Regions from separate parts of the Streptomyces sp. NPDC005799 genome, predicted to be linked through region 2. Evidence: riboswitches for the same ligand, from Rfam matches in the RefSeq annotation. Region 2 holds a riboswitch; the other holds the start of a gene.
What was found. Region 2 has a riboswitch for glycine ahead of gcvT (glycine cleavage system aminomethyltransferase GcvT). Riboswitches for the same ligand answer to the same signal wherever they lie in the genome.

Region 1: linked by a shared signal. The riboswitch ahead of gcvP (aminomethyl-transferring glycine dehydrogenase) and the one ahead of gcvT (glycine cleavage system aminomethyltransferase GcvT) in region 2 are both predicted to bind glycine.

Annotation. Positions count from the first base shown of each region.
Region 1 covers NZ_JBEXXQ010000003.1:348,022-351,583, forward strand. Annotated here, with positions in the region: gene gcvP (aminomethyl-transferring glycine dehydrogenase) at 1-1,755, opposite strand, end outside; glycine riboswitch at 1,932-2,027, opposite strand; gene ABZ453_RS05315 (PRC-barrel domain-containing protein) at 2,139-2,516, shown strand; gene ABZ453_RS05320 (DNA polymerase IV) at 2,597-3,562, opposite strand, start outside.
Region 2 covers NZ_JBEXXQ010000028.1:88,494-92,055, reverse strand. Annotated here, with positions in the region: gene glyA (serine hydroxymethyltransferase) at 1-146, opposite strand, end outside; gene gcvH (glycine cleavage system protein GcvH) at 161-538, opposite strand; gene gcvT (glycine cleavage system aminomethyltransferase GcvT) at 641-1,759, opposite strand; glycine riboswitch at 1,912-2,021, opposite strand; gene ABZ453_RS26625 (AAA family ATPase) at 2,199-2,867, shown strand; gene ABZ453_RS26620 (enhanced serine sensitivity protein SseB) at 2,990-3,562, shown strand, end outside.

The DNA of each region.
Region 1 (3,562 bases), on a different contig from region 2:
GCGTACGGCCAGCAGCCCGGCCAGTTCGCCCTGCGACCCGGCGTTCGGCTGCAGCGACACCTTGTCGTACCCGGTGACCTCGGCGAGACGTTCCTCCAGCTCGTGGATGAGCGTGAGGTAGCCCTGCGCCTGCTGGGCCGGCGCGAAGGGGTGCAGCTGACCGAACTCGGGCCAGGTGACCGGCTCCATCTCGGTGGTCGCGTTGAGCTTCATGGTGCAGGAGCCCAGCGGGATCATGCCCCGGTCGAGCGCGTAGTCCCGGTCGGCCAGCCGGCGCAGGTAGCGCAGCATGGCGGTCTCGGAGCGGTGCTGGTGGAACACGGGGTGGGTGAGGAAGTCGTCCCGGCGCAGCCGGTCCTCGGGCAGGGCCGCCCCGGCGACCGCGTCCAGCGTCTCGACGTCGCCATCGACCCCGAAGGCCGCCCACACGGCCGCCAGCTGGGCCCGCCCGGTCGTTTCGTCGCACGCGATCGACACCTGGTCGGCGTCGACGAGGCGCAGGTTGACGCCGTTGTCCCGGGCGTCCGCGACGACCTCGCCGGCCCGTCCGGGGACCCGCACGGTGAGCGTGTCGAAGTACGCCCCGTGCACCACCTCGACGCCTCCGGCCTTCAGACCCTCGGCGAGGATCGTGGCGTAGCGGTGCGTGCGCCAGGCGATGCTCCGCAGCCCCTCGGGACCGTGGTACACGGCGTACATCCCGGCCATGACCGCGAGCAGCACCTGCGCGGTGCAGATGTTGCTGGTGGCCTTCTCCCGCCGGATGTGCTGCTCACGCGTCTGCAGGGCCAGCCGGTACGCCTGGTGCCCGTCCGCGTCCACCGACACGCCCACGAGCCGCCCGGGCAGGCTGCGCGCGAACTTCTCGCGCACGGCCATGTAGCCCGCGTGCGGCCCGCCGAAGCCCATCGGCACACCGAAGCGCTGGGTCGTCCCCACCGCGATGTCGGCCCCGAGCTCGCCGGGCGACTTCAGCAGGGTGAGGGCGAGCAGATCGGCGGCGACGGTCACCAGGGCACCCAGTTCGTGCGCCTGGTCGATCACCGCCTTGATGTCGCGTACGGCACCGGAGGCGCCGGGGTACTGGACCAGCACGCCGTTGATCTCCCGCCCGGCGACCTCGGCCGGGATGCCGTCGCTCAGGTCGGCGACCACGACCTCCACGCCCGTCGGCTCGGCGCGGGTCTCGATCACGGCGATGGTCTGCGGCAGCACGTCCGCGTCGACCAGGAACAGGCCCTTCTTGTTCTTCCCCATACGGCGGGACAGGGACATGGCCTCGGCCGCCGCCGTCCCCTCGTCGAGCAGCGAGGCACCGGAGGTGGGCAGTCCGGTGAGGTCGGCGACCATGGTCTGGAAGTTGAGCAGGGCCTCGAGCCGCCCCTGGGAGATCTCGGGCTGGTACGGGGTGTACGCCGTGTACCAGGCGGGGTTCTCCATCACGTTCCGCAGGATCACGGGCGGGGTGAAGGTGCCGTAGTACCCGAGCCCGATCATGGAGCCGAGCACCTGGTTGCGGTCGGCCAGCGAACGCAGCTCGGCCAGCACCTCGGCCTCGGTCCGCGCTCCCGGCAGCTCCAGGGCATCGGCGTTCCTGATGACGTCCGGCACCGCGGCGGTGGTCAGCTCGTCCAGCGAGCCGTACCCGATGTGGGCGAGCATCTTCGCCCGGGCTTCCTGGTCGGGCCCGATGTGGCGCTGCTCGAAGGGGATCCCCTTCTCGAGCTCGGAGAGCGGAGTGCGATGGGCGGTCATTTGCGGAGGCCTCCTGGTCTGACACGACCTTCGAGGGGCACCACGGCACGGGTACCCGAACGGCCTCCCCCTCTGTCATCTCGACCTGAGAGCTTCACCGGGTCGCCCGAAAGCTCCCGGTTTTCACCGTCGGTGAGGGCGGAAGCCGTGACACCCGCCCTGCTTTCCAGAGTGACCTCGTCCGTGCGGTACGTGAGCCTGAGAGATTCCGGGGAGGATTTGCTCCTTCGGCGCCTCCGGTGTCACCCGGAGGACTCTCCCGCGCGGGGTCATCAGCCGTTGACAGAGTACCAGTGCGCTCTACAGCGCGGCTCGAGTGGCCGCGTCGCCCGATGTGCACTTTCGTAGTGCTTACGGATGAGTTGCGACCATGTGGAGGGCCCGTGCAGACCGACATCGATCCGCGCAACCTGATCGGCCGCAAGGCGTTCGACCGCAACGGCACGAAGATCGGCACCATCGACGAGGTCTATCTCGACGACGCCACCGGCGTGCCGGAGTGGGCGGCCATACGCACGGGTCTCTTCTCCCGCGACGCCTTCGTCCCCCTGGAGCCCAGCGAGCTGGTCGAGGGCACCCTCCACGTCCCCTTCGACCGGGCCCTGATCAAGGACGCCCCCGACTTCGGCGTGGGCCGCCACCTCTCCCCCGAGCAGGAACTCCAGCTCTACCACCACTACGGCCTCCACCTGGCCTCACCCCCCTCGCTCCCGGACCGCGACTTCGGCAGACTCGCGGGCCAGGAGGACGCGGACGCCTGACCCGCGCCCCGCCGACACCCACAACCGGCCCAGGTCACACACCACCTCACACTCCACCCCAGTTCACACTCCACCCCAGCTCACACGCCACCCCCGTCCACCGAAACCCCGGGTCTCTCCGCGACCAACGGCAAGGGTTCGGCCGCCTCCAGTTCAGGGTCGTCGACCCGGAACGTCCGCACCCTCCCGGGCCCGGACCACGGCGTCTCGAACCGCACGGTCACCCGCCCCAGCCCGCTCCCCTGCACCCACCCGTGCCCGAACTCGCCATGCCGGACGTCATGCCCCGCCGGCCACCGCCGCTCGACCACGGTCACCTGCTCCTCGACGGGCTCCTCCACCCCCTCGTCCCCGGAATGCTCCATCCCCGTCGCATCCCCGGCGGCCTGCGCGAACAAATCCTCCTGGGTGTAGTCGGCCAGCCCGCTCACCCCCACCCCCAGCAGCCGCACGCCTCCCGTCGTGTCCACGGCGTCCAGCAGCCGCGCCGCGGCCTCCCGCACCACCGCGGGATCGTCCGTGGGCCCCCGCAAGGTCTCGGACCGGGTCAGCGTGGAGAAGTCGTACCGCCGCACCTTCAGTACGATCGTCCGCCCCGACAGCCCCGCGGCACGCAGTCTTCGCACGCACCGGTCCGCCAGCCGCTGCACCTCCAGCCCCACCCGGATCCGGTCGTGGATGTCCACGTCGTAGGTGTCCTCGACCGACACCGACTTCGCCTCCCGCTCGGCGACCACGGGCCGGTCGTCGTGCGCCAGCGCCATGGCATACAGCGCGTGCCCGTGCGCCTTGCCGAGCAGCCGTACCAGCTCGTCCTCCCCGGCCTCCGCGATGTCGTCGACCGTGGTGATCCCGGCCCGCCGCAGATGATCGCCCGTCGCCGGCCCCACCCCGGGCAGCGTCCGCACGGACATCGGCCCGAGCAGCGCCCGCTCGGTCCCCGGCTCGATCAGCACCAGTCCGTCGGGCTTGGCCTCCTCGGAGGCGATCTTGGCGAGCATCTTGGACGCGGCGAGCCCGACGGACCCGGTGAGCCCCGTGCCGGT
Region 2 (3,562 bases):
GAGCCCTGCGCCTCCATGACCGCGAGCGGAGCGAAGTTCTCCGAGGCGATCATCTCGAGGGTGGACTGCTGGCGCACGAGTTCGGCGTCGACCGCGGCGGCGATCTCCGGGTCGAGCTCGTGCAGGGACGTGTTCAGGACGGTCATGCGGCCTCGACTCCTCAGCCGGCGTTCTGGGCGGTGTACTCGTCGGCGGAGAGCAGGTCCGCGGGCTCCTCGGCGACGCGTACCTTGAAGAGCCAGCCGCCCTCGAAGGGGGCCGAGTTGACCAGGGACGGGTCGTTCACCACGTCCTCGTTGATCTCGGTGACCTCACCGGTGACGGGGGAGTACAGGTCGCTGACCGACTTGGTCGACTCCAGCTCGCCGCAGGTCTCGCCCGCGGTCACGGCGGAGCCCACCTCGGGAAGCTGGGCGTAGACGACGTCACCGAGCGCGTTGGCCGCGAACTCGGTGATGCCGACCGTCGAGACGCCGTCCTCGGCGGCCGACAGCCACTCGTGCTCCTTGCTGTAGCGCAGCTGCTGGGGGTTGCTCATGGCCTGGATTCTCCTGTACGCGGGGTGATGAGGAATGCCGGGGGACTGCTGGGGACGTGGATGGGCGGCGGGACCCCGACGCGGGGCCGCCCCGCACAGTCTCTACTTCTGGCGCTTGTAGAAGGGCAGTGCCACGACCTCGTACGGCTCGTGGCTGCCTCGGATGTCCACACCGACCCCGGGCGTGCCGGGCGCCGAGTGCGCCGCGTCGACGTACGCCATCGCGATCGGCCTGCCCAGCGTGGGGGAGGGGGCGCCGGAGGTGACCTCGCCGATCACCTCGCCGCCGGCCACGACCGGGTACCCGGCGCGCGGGACGCGGCGGCCCTCGGCGATCAGGCCGACCAGGACGCGCGGCGGGTCCTCCTGGGCGCGGGCGGCCGCTTCGGCGAGCGCCTCGCGGCCCACGAAGTCGCCCTCCTTCTCGAACTTCACCACCCGGCCGAGCCCGGCGTCGAAGGGCGTCAGCTCGGTGCTGAGCTCGTGCCCGTACAGCGGCATGCCCGCCTCCAGGCGCAGGGTGTCCCGGCAGGACAGCCCGCAGGGGACCAGGCCGGCGGCCTCGCCCGCCTTGCTCAGCGCCTGCCACAGCTCGACGGCGTGCTCGGGCTTCACGAACAGCTCGAAGCCGTCCTCGCCGGTGTAGCCGGTGCGGGCGATCAGCGCGGGGACACCGGCGACCGTGCCGGGCAGGCCCGCGTAGTACTTGAGGCCGTCGAGGTCGGCGTCGGTGAGGGACTTCAGGATCCCGGGCGACTCGGGGCCCTGGACGGCGATGAGGGCGTAGGCGTCCCGGTCGTCGCGCACCTCGGCGTCGAAGCCTGCCGCGCGCTCGGTCAGCGCGTCCAGCACGACCTGGGCGTTGGAGGCGTTGGCGACGACCAGGTACTCGGTCTCGGCGAGCCGGTAGACGATCAGGTCGTCCAGGATCCCGCCGTCGGCCCGGCAGATCATGGTGTAGCGGGCGCGCCCCACGGCGACGGACGCGATGTTCCCGACCAGGGCGTGGTTCAGCAGGGCGGCGGCCTGCGCGCCGGTGACGGTGATCTCGCCCATGTGGGAGAGGTCGAAGAGGCCGGCCCGGGTGCGCACGGCCAGGTGCTCGTCGCGCTCGGAGCCGTAGCGCAGCGGCATGTCCCAGCCGGCGAAGTCGGTCATCGTCGCACCCAGCGAACGATGCAGGGCATCGAGCGCGGTACGGCGGAGTTCGGTGCTGCTCATCGGACGGTCGTCTCCCAGGGCATGACGGGACAGGGCGAGGTCATTCCTCCCCATCTGTCATCGGTACCTGAGAGGTTCGCCCTGATCACGCGAATGACCGGGCTTGCACCGTGGGTGGGGCCACCGCACGGCGGCCCGCTTTTCAGATGTGCCTCGCCCGCGCGGTAACGGGGCCTGAGAGATTCAAGGGAGGGACTTGCTCCTTCGGCGCCCCAGCGACGTAGACGTACTGGCGTACTGGGGACTCTCCCGCGCGGATTCAAACGGCCGGTATGCAGTTGGCGCGCACATCATTGCACGCCTTGTCCGCTCGCGTCAGACCGCTCTTTGTGACGGGCCTGTGGCCGGAACCGAACGGAACCGCGAGACACCGTGCATTACCTTCTCTTTACATTCAGTGGGGAGAAGCTTTCCTGACCCCGCAGGGAGGACGATCACGGTGAACAGGCCCACGGCGTACGCCACGACCTCGGCTCTCACGCTGCCCCGGCAGCCCTCGGCCCCGGCCCGCGAGCGGTGCGACGAGCTCCCGGCCTCCGTCGTCCGCGATCTGCGCGACCGCTCGGGCCGCAGTCCGCACGCCTTGCTCTTCGGGCCCCGTGACCTTGTCGTCGTCACCGGCCTGCCGGGCAGTGGCAAGTCCACGCTGATGGCCCGCGCGGTCAGGGGCGCCCGGGTCGACTCGCAGGACGCCCGCGACCGCTGGGAGCGCCGGCTGCCGGCCCTGCTGCCGTACGTGCTCTACCGCCCTCTGGTCCGCCTCGCTCACTACGCAGGTCTGCGCCGGGCCGTGCGCGACGGCGAGGGGGTCGTCGTGCACGACTGCGGTACGCAGTCCTGGGTCCGCGGCCGGCTGGCCCGCGAGGCCCGCCGCCGCGGCGGCACGCTGCACCTGCTGCTCCTGGACGTCACGCCGGACGCGGCGCTGGCGGGCCAGCGCGAGCGCGGCCGGGGCGTCTCCCGCTACGCCTTCCTGCGCCACCGCAGGGCGGCCGCCCGGCTGATCCGCTCCGTGGAGCGGGGCGAGCTGCCCGGGGGCGTCGGCTCGGCGGTCCTGCTCGACCGGGACGCGGCGGACGCCGTCGTCAGGATCGGCTTCACGGGCTGACCCCGCGTCGGTCCCGCCCAGGCGTCCTCACCAGGATCGGCTTCACGGGCTGACCCCTTGGCGGTCCCAACCGCTAGCCTTTCCGGTCACAGCAGTGGTTCCCAGCAGACGGTCGGACACAGATGGACTTCCCAGCGGATCTCCCCGCGGACTTTCCCGCCCAGGCACATCCCCATCCGCACGGCGGCTGGCCGGGCAACGAACTGGAGGAGGTGCTCTCGGCCTCCCTCGGCATACCCTCTGCGGGCGGCCGGATCATCGAGGTGCTCGGCCGCAGCTTCCTGTGGATCCCGCTGCCCAACGGCGGCGGTCCGCTCAGCGGTCCCCTCGACGTGCCCACGCTGGAGATCGAGGGCCAGGCCTATGTCCCGGTCTTCAGCTCCGAGGAACAGTTCCGCCAGGTCGTCGGCGGCCATCTGTCGTACACCGTCGCCCCGGCCGTCGAGTTCGCCCGCGGTCTGCCCCCGCAGGTGGGCCTGGCGGTCAACCCCGACGGCGTGGTCGGCATCCCCCTTCCGCCGGCCGCGGTCGCCGAGCTGTGCCGCGTCGGCCGCACCGCCCTGGACGGCCCCGCCTCCGGCGGTCGCGTCAAGCTCTACGAACCGGACTGGCAGGACGACCCGATCGACTTCCTGGCCGCGGCCTCCGAGGAGTTCGCCGCCGTCGGCGTGGTGGCCACGGCCCGCCGCTGCCTC